3 regions of the Stenotrophomonas sp. YJH_SMC_81 genome follow, and region 2 is predicted to be linked to each of the others. Evidence: predicted binding sites of a transcription regulator. Region 2 holds the regulator's gene; each other region holds the start of a gene.

Evidence for each region. The regulator FliA, encoded in region 2, starts transcription of late flagellar genes. The targets are predictions, from matches to a motif close to TAAAGTTTNNCNNNCNNNGGCCGATAA.
Region 1: the regulator FliA is predicted to act here: its motif matches at 3,416-3,442, upstream of AC5P8U_RS04570 (methyl-accepting chemotaxis protein).
Region 3: the regulator FliA is predicted to act here: its motif matches at 967-993, upstream of AC5P8U_RS16760 (methyl-accepting chemotaxis protein).

What each region holds. Positions count from the first base shown of each region.
Region 1 covers NZ_JCAFUB010000002.1:207,941-212,918, reverse strand. Annotated here, with positions in the region: gene AC5P8U_RS04575 (PepSY domain-containing protein) at 1-754, shown strand, start outside; gene AC5P8U_RS04570 (methyl-accepting chemotaxis protein) at 799-3,387, opposite strand; gene AC5P8U_RS04565 (hypothetical protein) at 3,595-4,320, shown strand; gene AC5P8U_RS04560 (arylamine N-acetyltransferase family protein) at 4,375-4,978, shown strand, end outside.
Region 2 covers NZ_JCAFUB010000003.1:325,444-330,421, reverse strand. Annotated here, with positions in the region: gene flhF (flagellar biosynthesis GTPase FlhF) at 1-1,311, shown strand, start outside; gene AC5P8U_RS07955 (MinD/ParA family ATP-binding protein) at 1,298-2,185, shown strand; gene AC5P8U_RS07950 (RNA polymerase sigma factor FliA) at 2,182-2,925, shown strand; gene cheY (chemotaxis response regulator CheY) at 2,983-3,375, shown strand; gene AC5P8U_RS07940 (protein phosphatase CheZ) at 3,375-3,980, shown strand; gene AC5P8U_RS07935 (chemotaxis protein CheA) at 3,983-4,978, shown strand, end outside.
Region 3 covers NZ_JCAFUB010000009.1:124,100-129,077, reverse strand. Annotated here, with positions in the region: gene AC5P8U_RS16765 (DUF5694 domain-containing protein) at 1-692, opposite strand, end outside; gene AC5P8U_RS16760 (methyl-accepting chemotaxis protein) at 1,225-3,051, shown strand; partial or broken gene AC5P8U_RS16755 (nucleotidyl cyclase domain-containing protein) at 3,079-3,286, opposite strand; gene AC5P8U_RS16750 (hypothetical protein) at 3,240-3,485, opposite strand; tRNA gene AC5P8U_RS16745 (tRNA-Leu) at 3,556-3,641, opposite strand; gene AC5P8U_RS16740 (response regulator) at 3,774-4,154, shown strand; gene AC5P8U_RS16735 (SOS response-associated peptidase family protein) at 4,280-4,978, opposite strand, start outside.

The DNA.
Region 1 (4,978 bases), on a different contig from region 2:
CGTGTTGAAGGCGCATGGGCTGGATCCGCTGCAGCCCCTGCTGGTCGATGGCCATCCGCGCACGCTGCTGGCGCTGGCCAGTGAACGCGAGCTGCCCGAGGCCGATGCTGCGCTGGCGGTGCAGGATGCCTGCCTGTGGCTGGCCGAGCTGCCGCTGCTGCCCAGTCGCGAGTATTCGATCGCCTCCTGCACGGATGATGGCATGGTGGAGCTGGTGGTGCGGCTGGTGCATGACGCCTCCGGTCGAGCCGGGTTGGGCTCGGGCTGGCTGTCGTTGCATGCGCCGATCGATGCCGGCATCGTCGCCCGCGTGCATCGCAACCCCGGTTTCCATCGCGTCATTGGCGCGCCGATGGTGCTGATCGGCAACGGCACCGGCATCGCCGGGCTGCGCAGCCTGTTGCGCGAAGCCGTCCGTGCAGGCGAACACGGGCACTGGCTGTTGTTCGGCGAACGCCAGCGTGCACACGATTTCCTGTTCGCCGACGAGATCGAAGCGTGGCAGGCCGATGGCCATCTCGCCCGGGTGGACCTGGCGTTCTCGCGCGATGGCGACGGCGGTTATGTGCAGGATCGCCTGCAGGCGGCCACCGGAACGCTGCGCGACTGGATACAGCGCGGTGCGGTGATCCATGTCTGTGGGTCGTTGCAGGGCATGGCCGAGGGCGTGGACCAGGTGCTGCGAACCGCGCTGGGTGATGAAGCGGTGGAAACGCTGCTGGAAAACGGGCGCTACCGCCGCGACGTGTATTGATTCCTGCCGCCGAACGCTGGTGTGAGCCGAGCATGGGCTCGGCTCTACAGTGTTCCTGCAGCCGATGTAGCGCCGAGCCTACGCTCGGCTGACCAGGCCGCCGCGGCGCGCGCCTGCGGCATCGACTGCAACCGGAACGCGCCCACCGCGTCGGCCAGGGCACGCACCTGGACCTGCATCTGCGCCGTGGAGGCACCGGCCTCTTCCACCAGGCTGGCGTTGCGTTGGGTACTGGCTTCCATCTGCACGATGGTCTGGTTCACCTGTGCGATGCCGGCATGCTGGTCCTGCGACGCACTGCGGATACCCGCCAGCAGCTCGGCCAGCTGCTGCACGCTGCCGACGATCTCGCCCATCGTGATGCCGGCCTGTTCGGCCTGCTGGTTGCCCTGTCCCACACGCGCCACCGAATCCTCGATCAGGCCCTTGATCTGCTTGGCCGCCTCTGCGCTGCGTTGTGCAAGCAGGCGCACTTCCGCGGCCACCACGGCGAAACTGCGGCCCTGCTCACCGGCACGCGCCGCTTCCACCGCAGCATTCAGCGCCAGGATGTTGGTCTGGAAGGCGATGCCGTCGATCAGCTGGGTGATGTCGCCGATGCGGCGTGATGCCTCGCTGATGCCCTGCATGGTCGCCACCACCTGACCGACAGCCTCGCCGCCGCGCTGCGCCACCGCAGCCGCACCCTTGACCAGCGCGTCGGCACGGCCTGCGGCATCAGCATTGCGACCGACCGTATCGGTCAGTTCGTGCATGGAAGCGGCGGTCTCTTCCAGGTTCGCGGCCTGCTGCTCGGTGCGCTGTGACAGATCTTGATGACCGGCAACGATCTCGCCAACGCCGGTATCGATACTGGAGGTGGCGTGCTGGATGCGGGTGACGATGCGGCCCAGCTGAGCGACCGTCGCGTTGGCATCATCGCGCATGCGCGCGAACACGCCCTGCAGCTCACCCTCCATGCGCACACTGAGGTCACCACGGGCCAGCGCGGCCAGCAATGCCTGCAGGTCGCCGAGGTTGGTTTCAAACGTCGCCAGCAGGCGGTTGATGCTGGTCGACAACGTGCGCACGAAGCCCTGCTTGCCCTCCAGCGCGATGCGACCGTGCAGGTCGCCGTGTGCTGCAGCATCGACCAGCGCAGCGACCTCGGTTTCCAGCAGGGTCTCCAGCGCACGACTGCGCCATTCCACCGCTACGCCGAGGAATTGCCCTTCATCGATGACGGGGTTGGCAATCAGCTGGTAACGCGTGCCAGCATGGCCGATCTCGCGCTCTTCGCGCTGGCGCACGCCGGCCAGGCTGGCCAACGCCGGATGCAGGCGTACCGCGTCGCTGCCCACCAGCGCTTCGTTCCGCAGGTCAAGCAGCTGCAGCAGTGCCGGGTTGGCGTAGGCGACCTGCCCTTCCGCATCGATCACCATCAAACCGGTCTGCGCACTGTCCAATGCCTGGCGCACCCGGGTGTTGCCGCGCGCCACGGCACGCTCGGTCTCGATACGCGCGCGCAGGCGCTGCTGCATGTCGACCAGGCGCTGCGCCAGCTGGCCGATCTCGTCGTTGGCGTTGTAGACGCGCAGGGTGGTGTCCAGGCGGTCGTCGGCGATGTCGCTGGCGAAGTGCAGGGTGTCCTGGATCGGCTGGCGCACTGCACGCAGCACCAGCACGAGGCTGGTGATCAGCACACCGGCGACCAGCAGCACGGTCAATGCAAACAGCACGCTCATCGTGCGCGCACCAGCCTGCTGGCGGGTCTGGGCACGGGCCAGTGCCGCGGCTTGTGCCTGCTGGAATGCGGCCAGCGCAGGCGCTACGCCCGCAGCGGTATCCAGCAGCGACTGCGCTTCCACATCCAGGCCGACACGGGCAGCGGTATACCCCAGCAATGCGGTCTGATACGCCTCCATTCCGGTGCGCAGGGTGTCCTGCGCATCCGCGGGCAGGCCCGCCAGCGCGAGATCGAACGGCAGCTTTTCTTCGCTGGCGCGGTCGGCGTGGGTGGAATCACCGTCGAGCAGCAGCAGTGCCTCCTGCCGCCGCATCTTCTGCAGGGACAACGCCAGCGCATCCCGCTGCTGCGCATCCACCTGCCCCTGCAGCGTGTCTGCAGCCTGTTGCAGCTGCGCGGCGAGGCCGGCCTCACCACGGCCCATCTCGTCGACCCGTTCGAACAGGGCGGCAACACCCTGCGAGAACGCGCCTGCAGCTTCGGTCAGCGCCTGCAGGGCCTTGCGCCGGCCTGCATCCATCGGCATCGTGCGCAGCGCCCGCAGATCGTCCTGCAGCGCCTTTTGCGTGGCAAGCAGCTGCGCGCGGTCGGCATCATCGAAACTGCGTGCATACTGGATCTGCAGGCGGCGCGCTTCGGCCACCCGCGTGGCCAGGCGCGCGGCGAGGTCACTGCCGCGCTGGTAGCTGGCCTGGCTGCGCGCAGCCTGCGTGCTGGCATGCCCGGTCCAGGCGTAGACGGCTGCGATTGCGACCAGTCCCAGGCCACAGACCCACAAGGTCGCCTTGAGCTTGTTGGCTACGCTCAGCCGATGCGGTTGCAGCCACAGCAGCAGGCCGGAGGACGCCGGGCGCAGCGCCGCAAGCCGCGTGCGCAGGGACCGGAGGTGGGGGACAACGGCCGACATGACAGGCTCCAGGTAGAGGGACGCACCTGTATCGGCCGTATGCGAAGAAACTTTAGGTCCAATCTTCTTCCTCGCGGATCCGATCTCGCTTCTTGTACCGGCAACAAGCGACGATGCGATGACAGAGAACATCTCCATTTCTCATCTCCTGAGAATCCCGACTGATAGAACTACGTTTCACACAATTACCTCGGAGCAACTGCAGCCATGCTCATCAGCACGGTACTGAGTCAGATTCAGACGCTTGGCATCCCTGTCGGGATCGGTACTGTCATAGTGGTCCTCGCAACCATCGTGCGCTGGTTCTTCGGACCTCCTATGGACAGCTTCCACCGCTGGAGAGAGTCAAAGCATCGGGATCGCGAGTACTTGCTGAAGATCGCGGATCATTCAGAGGATGATCTGGAAGCAAGCTGGGTAAAGGAGTCCACATTGCAGGAGGCATTTCGAGGGCGCTATGGCCTCCTGGTCGGGCGCGAGGAGCGCCGGGCCTACTTCAGCCTCATGCGCTGCTACTCGCCAAGCATCAAATGGCGCCATATCAGGGGCATAAGTACACTGGCACGGCGCAGCATGGATGGCACCAGCATTGAATTTCACATGCCCAAGCGAGAGCGCCGCTGGCGATACGCTGCCGGTGCTACTGGCATGATCTTCTATCTGTTCGGCAGCATGCTTTGGGTTGAAGGCCTGCTTTCCGCCATGCATGGCTCTTGGGCGGGAATCGTTCTGGGGGTTCCGGTCGCAGTACTTGGCGCTTTCACAACGCGCGTATCCCTGTTCCCTCTGCAGAGCTACGATGCAATTGGGAAAGTTATCCAGCCTAACGAGCGTAATGAGTTTCTTTTGATCCCAATCCCCGAGGCAAAAAACCAGAGCCCCTCCTCTCTCAAGCCGGCATCAATTGACGCTATGCCGCGCCGCCGCGCTTGACCTCAACCCCGGTTGGGGGAGCACAGTGGACGTTCCTCCCCGCCCGGTGCCGCCATGACGACGCTCGATGTCCCCCGCTACCTGCAGCGCCTGCAGCTGGATGCACCGCCACCGCGGACGCTGGCCGGCCTGACCCTGCTGCAGCAGCGCCACAACGCAGTGCTGCCGTTCGAGACCCTCAGCTGCCTGCTGCGCGATGCGGTACCGATCGACCTGGACAGCGTGCAGCGCAAGCTGCTGGACGAGCGCCGTGGCGGGTACTGCTTCGAACTCAATGGGGGCCTGCTGTCGCTGCTGCAGGCGCTGGGCTTCGATGCGCAGCCATTGACCGCGCGCGTGCTGCTGGCTGCCCAGGACGGCGAACTGACCGCACGGACCCACCTGCTGCTGCGCGTGCAGGTGGACGGCGATGACTGGCTGGTGGATGCCGGTTTCGGCAGCCTGACCCCGACCGTGCCGCTGCGGCTGCATGATCCGCAGCCGCAGGCCACGCCGCACGAACGCTATCTGCTGCAGCGGCTGCCTGGCGAGGGGGATTTCGTGCTGTACGCCGAATCCGGTGACGGCTGGCGGGCGATGTACCGTTTCGACCTGCACGTGCCCGCACCGATCGACAACGTGGTGGGCAACTGGTACGTGTGCACCCATCCCGACTCCA
Region 2 (4,978 bases):
GCAGCAGTGGGCGCTACCGGCCGCACCCTCGATAGCGCCGACGAGATCGTGCCAACCCGCGGCAGCACCGGCTTCGCCGCCACCCTGGCACGCGCCGCCGTCAATGAACCGGCACTGCCGGACCAGATCTTCGCCCCGTTCGCCGAGGCCATCGTTGCTCCGGCGCCGGCACCGGCCCTCGTCGCGCCGGCCAACCGCGCCCGTTTCCAGATCGATCCGCCGCACGAGGCGCATCACGAAAGCGTGGCGCCGGCGGTGCAGCCGCCACCGCTGCCGACCGCAACCCTGTCCGAAACGCAGCCGGAGGTCGCCGTCAGCGAACCGGCGTTGGCCGATGCCACCGTCGAAGCCGCGCCGACGCCGACGCTCGCCCCAGCCCCGGTCCTGACCGTGGTCGCCCAGGACGACGCCGAGATCCGCCAGCTGCGCCAGGAAGTGGCCGGCATGCGCCAGGTGATCGAGCGCGAAATGAACCGCTTCACCGACGAGCGCCTGCGCGGCTGCCCGGTGCGCGCCACCGCGCTGGACCTGATGGACGAGTACGGCTTCGATGCTGGCCTGGCCCGCGACGTCGCCATGCAGATTCCGCTGGAGACCGAGGCGCACCGAGGCCGCGGCCTGATGCTGGGGCTGATCTCGCGCAAGCTGCCGATTGCCCCGGTCGACCCGCTGGAGGAAGGCGGCGTGATCGCGCTGGTGGGCCCGACCGGCGCCGGCAAGACCACCACCATCGCCAAGCTGGCCTCGCGGTTCGCCGAGAAGCACGCGCCGCGTGACGTGGCTCTGGTCACCACCGACACCACCCGCATCGGCGCCCGCGAGCAGCTGTATGGCTACGGCCGGCAGCTCGGCATCGCCGTGCACGAGGCCAACAGCGGCACCGACCTGGACCAGCTGCTGGAACGCCTGAAGGACTACAAGCTGGTACTGATCGACACCGCCGGACTGGGCCCGCGCGACCGCGCGCTGGCCGCGCAGCTGCAGTGGCTGCGCGCCGCGCGCCAGGTGCGCACCCTGCTGGTGCTGCCGGCCAACACCAGCTTCGGCGACATGGACGAGGTGGTCCGCCGCTTCGGTGCCGCCAACCTGCAGGGCCTGGTGCTGAGCAAGCTGGACGAAACCGGCCGCTTCGGCAACGCCCTGTCGGTGGCCGTGGACCACGCCCTGCCGATCACCTGGGTGACCGACGGCCAGGACGTTCCGGACGACCTGCACCGGGCCAGTGCGGCCAATCTCGTACTTCGCCTTGAAGATTTGCGCCGAGCGGCCGATATGCCCTGCAACCCGGAGTTGAACCATGCCGTCGCGTGAGTACGCCAAGCTGACCAAGACCTTCCCGCTGTCGGCCACCCGCAGCGAGCCGCTCGGCCCTGTGCGCACCATCGCCGTGACCGGCGGCAAGGGCGGCGTGGGCAAGACCAACGTGTCGGCCAACCTGGCCGTGGCGCTGGCCGGCATGGGCAAGCGCACGCTGCTGCTGGACGCCGACCTCGGCCTGGCCAACATCGACGTGATCCTGGGCTTGAACCCCACCTATACGCTGGCCGACCTGGTTGCCGGCCGCTGCTCGCTGGACGACGTCATCGTCGAAGGCCCGAACGGCGTGCTGGTGGTCCCGGCCGCGTCCGGCCGCCGGCACATGGCCGAGCTGGCCCCGGCCGAGCACGTCGGCCTGGTCAACGTGTTCTCCGAGCTGGAACGCGAGCTGGACATCATGGTGGTGGACACCGCCGCGGGCATCACCGACGGCGTGCTGACCTTCTGCCAGGCCGCGCAGGACACCGTGGTGGTGGTCTGTGACGAGCCGGCGTCGATCACCGACGCCTACGCGCTGATCAAGGTGCTCTCGCGCGAACGTGGCGTGGACCGCGTCCAGGTGGTGGCCAACATGGTGCGCGACCCCAACGAGGGCCGCGTACTGTACGAGAAGCTGACCCGCGTCTGCGAGAAGTTCCTCGCCGATGTCTCGCTGAACTACCTGGGCTGCGTGCCGCAGGATGACTGGCTGCGCCTGTCGGTGCAGCGCCAGCAGCCGGTGGTGAAGGCCTACCCGTCCAGCCCGTCCGCACTGGCCATCACCGAGATCGCGCGCCGCACGGCCCGCTGGCAGGCGCCCACCGAACCACGCGGCGGCGTCGAGTTCTTCCTCGAACGCATTCTCAAGCAGCGCGGGGTGGCGGCATGAAAGGCGCGGCCCAGTACAGGGAAGTCCAGCGCTCGGCGGCCAACGAGGTCATCGCCCAGCACTCGGACCTGGTGCGGCGCATCGCCCACCATCTGGCCGCGCGCCTGCCGGCCAGCGTCGAAGTCGACGACCTGATCCAGGCGGGCATGATGGGCCTGATCGAGGCTTCGCGCAGCTACGACGCCGACCAGGGCGCCTCGTTTGAGACCTATGCCTCGATCCGTATCCGTGGCTCGATGATCGACGAGATCCGCCGTGGCGACTGGGTGCCGCGCTCGGTGCACCGCCGTGCACGCGATGCTGCGGCCACCATCCGCCGCCTGGAACAGAGCAGCGGCCGCGCCGCCAGCGCCACCGAAGTGGCCGCCGCGATGGAGATGCCACTGCCCGAGTACCTGCGCCTGATGGAAGACGCTGCGCGTGGCCAGGTGCTGAGCCTGGAGTCGCGCATCGAGGACCAGGGCGAGCTGGACACGGTCGCCCAGGGTGGCCCGACCCCGCAGCAGGTGCTGGAGCGCAGCGAGTTCGGCCGCGAGCTGGGCAAGGCCATCGGCCATCTGCCCGAGCGCGAACAGCTGGTGCTCTCGCTCTACTACGAGCAGGAACTCAATCTGAAGGAGATCGGCGCGGTGCTCGGCGTGAGCGAGTCGCGGGTCTGCCAGATCCACGGCCAGGCGGTGCTGCGCCTGCGCGGCCGGCTGAAGGTATTCGAGGCCGTCGACGCCGGCCTCGAAGAATGAACATCCCCGAGGCAGCTGCCCCCGGCCGCCCGGAATGAACAACAAAGGAACTCTGCTTTGAACAAGAACATGCGCATCCTGATCGTGGACGACTTCTCGACCATGCGTCGCATCGTCAAGAACCTGCTGGGCGATCTGGGCTTCACCAACACCGCCGAAGCCGAGGACGGGCATGCCGCGCTGTCGCTGCTGCAGAGCCAGCCGTTCGATTTCGTGGTCACCGACTGGAACATGCCGGTCATGACCGGCATCGAGCTGCTCAAGGCGATCCGTGCCGACGCCAAGCTGAAGACCCTGCCGGTGCTGATGGTCACCGCCGAAGCCAAGCGCGAGCAGATCATCGAAGCGGCCCAGAACGGGGTGAACGGCTACATCATCAAGCCGTTCACCGCGCAGACGCTGGAAGAGAAGCTCGGCAAGATCTTCGAACGCCTGGCGGCCAGCGCCTGATGGACACCACGGTCGACAAGAATGCCCTCGCCCTGCGCCTGCAGGAAGCACTGGACGCACTGGAGTCCGGTGACGAAACCGCCTGGCGGCAACGCATCGACGGACTGGTCGCGCTGCGCACGCAGCCGATGATGAGCGGCCTCTCGCGGCTGGCCCGCGAGCTCGGGCAGGCCCTGGGTGAACTGCCGACCGTGCCCAGCGAGGCCGGCGAACTGGACGATGCCTGCGCACGCCTGGACCACGTGGTGGCGATGACCGAACAGGCGACGCACCGCACCCTGGACCTGGCCGAGGAATGCCGCAGCCTGACCGAACAGCTGCGCGCCGAAGGCCTGCAGCCCGGCCAGGATGCACAGCTCGAGCGCATCCGCCACAACCTCACCGAGATCGCCCTGACCCAGAGCTACCAGGACCTGACCGGGCAGATCATCCGTCGCGTGGTCGGCATCGTCCGCCGCGTGCACGAGGGCTTCGGCGCGCTCGGCCTGCCGCCGGAACAGCATCGCACCGATCCGGAACTGGCCGGGCCGGCACTGAAGGGACTGGACCGCCACGCGGTCTCGCAGAACGACGCCGACGACCTGCTGTCGGACCTGGGGCTGTAAGCATGAGCGCGGTATCCGACGACATCACTGCCGATTTCATCATCGAGGCGCAGGAAATCCTGGATCGCCTGGGCGAACAGCTGGTGTCGCTGGAGCAGGCACCACAGGACACCGAGCAGCTCAACGCGGTGTTCCGGGGCTACCACACGCTCAAGGGCGGCGCCGGCTTCCTCGGCGTCACCGCCATGGTCGAGTTGTGCCACGCCGCCGAAGAAGCGCTGGGCATCGCGCGCGCGGGCCAGGCCGTACTGCAGGCCCATCACTTCGATGCCGCCCAGCAATCGCTGGACTACCTGCAAGCGATGCTGGATGCAGTTTCCTCCGGCACCGAGCCGGGCTATGCGCCGCCGGAGCTGATCGCCCAGTTCGACATGCATGGCGGTGCCGTGGCTGCACCCGCCGCCGCAGCAGCTCCCGCTGCGGGTGGCAGCGACCTGATCACCGACGACGAGTTCGAGGCCCTGCTCGACCAGCTGCACGGCGGCAACGCACCGACTGCGGTCGCGCCGGCAAAGAAGGCTGACGACGGCCTGATCAGCGAAGACGAGTTCGAAGCCCTGCTCGACCAGCTGCACGGTGGCGCCGCACCCGGCGCCAAGCCCATCGCTGCGGTAGCGCCCGCACCGATCGCGGCACCACGCCCACTGGCCGCACCGGCCGCACCGGCAACTGCAGCGGCGACCAAGCCGGCCGCCAAGCCGCTGGCCGAAGCCGAACATACCGTGCGCGTGGACACCAAGCGCCTGGACGCGATCGTCAATCTGATCGGCGAACTGGTGCTGTCACGCAACCGGCTCAAGACCCTGCGTGCGCGCCTGCGCGACGAGGAACTGGACCGCGCCGTGTCGACCCTGGACATCGCCACCGCGCGCCTGCAGTCGGCGGTGATGCGTACCCGCATGCAGCCGGTGGGCAAGGTCTTCTCGCGCTTCCCCAAGGTCGCCCGAGACGTTGCCCGCTCGCTGAAGAAGGAAGTGGACCTGGAGCTGATCGGTGCC
Region 3 (4,978 bases), on a different contig from region 2:
GCCTTATCCTCTGCCGGTGTGGGAGAATCGGCCGTGTGGTCGTCCACGGCCCACAGCCGTTCATGCCCGAGGCGGGCGGCAACGACGGCGGCGATCAGGCTGGTTTCATTGCGGCGGACCAGGCCTTTGCCGAGGATCTCGACCAGGGCCGGCGTCAGCCCATCGCCGGCTTTGCGCTCGGACGCAGGCAGGCGCAGCCATTGCACCTGCGCCGAGCCGCGTTCGCCCGCAGCCAGGAACAATGCGGCGAGCCGACGACGCTGGGCGGGCGTCGGCTCGTCCGGCCATGTCGCAAGCAGTCGCTCGGCCTGGGCGTTCGCTGAAGGCACGTCCAGGCCGGTGGCAGCCTGCGCAGCGGTGGTGTCGAAGCAGTAGGTGGCCACGCTCTCCGCATAGCGTTCCGGGTAGCGACGCATGGAATCGCACTGGAGGCCGGACAGGTCTTCGGTGGCGATCAGCCCGGGCTTCCAGGCGACCAGTCGCTGCAGCAACGGTTCAAGCAAGGCGGGCTGGAAGGACTTTGGCAGGCCGGACAGGTGGGCGGTGCCCAGTACCAGCACCTCGTTCGGTCGCCCTGCAGGCGGCCCCTTCAGCTGGTCCGGCTGGAAGGCGGGCCGATAGGTGGCATCGGCAGCGAGGGCGCCGGTACTGCACAGGCCCAGGATCAGGAAGCTGGCCAAGCGTGGGAACATGCGATCTCCGTGTCAGTGAGCGTCCTGCGGTTCGCTGCATGCTGGCCATTTTCACCTGCCATGGAATCGCCCGTTGGTCATGCAAACCTTTTGGGCTTGAACTGCATCGGCGTGCCGGGCAAGGCTATGCCCAGTGACGGCGGCAACGCGCGATATGTTCCGTGACGACAACCCTTGCCCCGCCGAGCGTGAGCAGAATGTGAAGTACATCGCGATTGTCTACCGCGTCCCTGCAGCCGCATCTGAAGTTGCGACGGACGTCGCGTAATCCGGCTAAAGCCACCGATCGCCTCGCCGATACTCCCTCTGGATCCCGCTCCAGTCACCCGCCGCAGGACCCCAGGCCGTCCCCGATGGTCGGCCCGCGCTGTGTGTTCCGCCGCTCCCAGATGCCGATCGCACCCGCAGCAGACGTTCGTGGCAGTCGCTCGAGAGGTGCCGGTCGGCACCTGTAGTCCCTGGCACCTGAAGTTGCCGCCGGGCATCCCGCCCGTCGGGTCGCAACCGCTTACCGGACACCGAGGATCAGACAATGCTCATTCCAGGCTTCACGGCGGGCGCGCAGGCACCGGCCGAGCTGCATACCCGTTGGTCGCCGTGGCGTGCCCTGCTGGGCGCGCTGGCGCCCCAGCACCGCACCGGCGCGGAGGCCGTGTCCGACGGCCGTGCCGAGCTGGAAGCCCAGGTCGCGGCGCTGCACCGGGTTCAGGCGGTCATCGAGTTCGCCCTCGATGGCACCATCCTGCAGGCCAATGACAACTTCCTGCAGGCGATGGGCTACCGGCTGGAGGAGATCCAGGGAAAGCATCATTCCCTGTTCGTCGATCCCGAGCAGGCGCGCAGCGCCGAGTACCGCGACTTCTGGGCGCGGCTGGGGCGTGGCGAATATGACGCTGGCCAGTACCGGCGCTTCGGCAAGGGCCAGCGCGAGATCTGGATCCAGGCCTCGTACAACCCGGTGCTGGACCGGCAGGGGCGGCCTTACAAGGTGGTCAAGTTCGCCACCGACATCACCGCGCAGAAGCTGCAGGCGGCCGACTCGGCCGGGCAGCTGGCGGCGATCGACAAGTCGCAGGCGGTGATCGAGTTCGGCATGGACGGTCGCATCCTTTCGGCCAACGACAACTTCCTGGCCGCCACCGGCTACAGCCTGGACGACGTGCGTGGCCAGCACCACTCGCTGTTCGTCGAGCCCGAGTATCGTGGCAGTGCCGAGTATCGCCAGTTCTGGGAGAAGCTCGGCCGTGGCGAATACGATGCCGGCCAGTACCGGCGCCTCGGCAAGGGCGGGCGCGAGGTCTGGATCCAGGCGTCCTACAACCCGATCCTGGATCTCAATGGAAAGCCGTTCAAGGTCGTCAAGTACGCCACCGACATCACCGCGCAGGTGCATGAGAACCAGGCCATGCAGCGCGCCGTGGCGCAGACCCGTGAAGTGGTGGCGGCCGCGAAGGAGGGCGACCTGACCCGGCGCGTGGCCACCGCCGACAAGCACGGGCCGATCGCCGAGCTGTGCGAAGGCGTGAATTCGCTGGTCGAGGCGATGGCTGCGATCATCGGCCAGATCAAGTTCGCCGCCGACACCATCGCCGTCGGTGCCACCGAGATCGCGCAGGGCAACAGCGATCTGTCGCAGCGCACCGAGCAGCAGGCAGCGTCGCTGGAGGAGACCGCGGTGTCGATGAAGGGCCTGGCCGAGACCGTGCAGCGCACCGCGAGCAACGCACGGCAGGCCAGTCAGCTGGCCGGTGGGGCTGCCGATGTCGCTGCGCGTGGCGGCAACGTGGTGCACGAAGTGGTCGAGACCATGGCGGTGATCAACGCATCCTCGCGGCGCATCGTCGACATCATCGGCGTGATCGACGGCATCGCTTTCCAGACCAACATCCTTGCCTTGAACGCCGCGGTGGAAGCCGCGCGTGCGGGCGAACACGGGCGTGGCTTCGCCGTGGTCGCCACCGAGATCCGCGAACTGTCGCAGCGCTCGGCCAGTGCCGCCAAGGAGATCAAGCAGCTGATCGATGCGTCGGTGGCCAATGTCGGCGCCGGCACCGCGCAGGTTGAGAGCGCCGGCCGCACCATGGACGAGATCGTGCTCAACGTGCGCCGGGTCAGTGACCTGATGTCCGAGATCAGCACGGCCGCACAGCAGCAGAGCGACGACATCCAGCAGATGAACCACGCTGTCGATCTGATCGACCAGGGCACCCAGCAGAACGCTGCGCTGGTCGAGGAAGCCTCGGCCGCGGCGCGCAGCATGGAGGAGCAGTCAGCGCAGCTTCTGCAGACCGTGGCCAGCTTCCGCGTGCAGGGTGGCGCGGGGCACCTGCACGGCGCGGCGGTGCTGCGTGCGGTCTAGGCCCGGCGGTCGGAGTGCTGTTCCCCGGCCTCGTGGCTCGGCCTGCTCATGCGCGGCCTGCCAGGCTACGCCGATGCTGATGGTCACATGGGCCTCAGCGGCGGGCAGGGCGGCGGTTTCCACGGCGGCGCGCAGGCGCTCGCAGGGTGGCGATGAATTCCTCGCCGCCGTCGCGGGCCAGCAGGTCATCACTGCGTTGCGGGCAGCCGTCGAGGATCGCGGCGACCGCCTGCAGGTTGTTGGCGTCCCCAGCGCCAGCGCTGATCGGATGCGTCAGGCAGATGGCGGGCGATCTGCAGCGCCATCGCCCGTTCGGAAACGTGGCCCCAGCTGGTGTGCTCGATCACGCCCGGCAGCGAGAGGTAGTGGGACGAGGCGACGGCGTCGGACGCCCGCAGGAGGGGCAATCGCGCGGGCAGGGCATGCTGGGGCATCTTCGCCAGTGTCGGCGCTCTGGCCCGGGAAAAGCAAAAGGCCAGATCACGGACCTGGCCTTTGATGCTGTGGTGCCGGTGAAAGGACTCGAACCTTCATGGGGTCACCCCCGGCTGATTTTGAGTCAGCTGCGTATACCATTCCGCCACACCGGCAGGCAGCGTACGAGTGTAACCGAGGTCGGCAGGCGATGCATAGTAGGAGGGCCTATGAGGGCGGTTCCTGTCGGCATTGGCCCCTTGATAGCTATACTCCCAGCGTGCAATTGCCTCCAGGAGCGGTAGCCGATGACAGTGTTGCAGGACCTGAGGGTGCTGGTGGTCGAGAACGACGAAATGAGTGCGGCCCTGCTGCAGATGCAGCTGGTGCATGCCGGTGCGGTCGTGGTTGGCCTCGCAGCGAGTGTGTCCGAGGCCCTGCGGCTGCTGGAGCAGAGCACTCCTGACGTGGCCCTGCTGGATTACCGCCTGGCCCGCAACGAGACCAGTGAGCCGGTGGCTGCAGCGCTTTCAGCGCGTGGCATTCCGTTCGTGCTGGCCACCGGGATGCTGGCCGAGCAGCTGCCGGCGCCGATGTTGGCCGGCCTGCTGCTGGTCAAGCCGTACCTGTCGGCTGATCTGTCACGCGCGCTGGCGCGAGCGGTGGGTCGCTCCAGCGTCAAGGCCTGAGCCGTCCGTCACGGACCGGCAGGGGGGATACTGCCGACGGCTGAATGCTCGCGTCTGCGAAGTTCGGCGGCAACCCCTGATCCAGGAACCCCGTCCAGGCGGGGTTTTTCAATTGCGTCCGGCGCTCAGCCCGCTTCCTCGTACACGTAACGGATCTCCTCGCGGTCATCGAGGATGCGGTACTGGCGCGCCAGGTCATCCGGTTCGGGGTTGAGCCAGGCGTCGAGGTGTTCCTTGCGGATCGGCACTACCCCGCGGTCATGCCCGGCAGCGGCGACGTCGCTGGGCGGTGCGTCGGTGATCGTGGCAAACGACAGCAGGCGGCCTTCCGGTCCTTCCCATTCTGCCCAGAGGCAGGCCAGCAGCAGGTCGCGGGGCGGATCGGGACGGAATTCGAGCACCACGTCCTGTTCCTTTTCGTCGGCACCGAGGGTGCGGCCGGCGATGGCGTGGCGGGGCACGTGCTCGTAGAACGCCTGTACCACCACCACGCCGTGGCGCAGTCCGAACGCACCCCGCCAGTAACCTTCCAGGCTGTCGCGCCGCGCATTGTAGGTGCCGGGGTAAAGCACGTCGTTGCGCGCCGGCTTGTCCGGCAGCCGGCACTGGTAGCGCATCGGCTTGATCATGCGCTGGCCGTTCTCGCTGACCATCACCGGTGCGTAGGTGCCGGGGAAAATGCGGTTGTCACGCGGCAGCAGCTGCACCCGATGCAGGTCTTCCAGCCGGGCCTGTGCGCGCTCGATGCGGTTACCGGCCACGCGCAGGTCGTTGCGCGCCTTCTGCGTGGGCCGGGTGGCCAGCGTGGCATGGGCAATATCGCG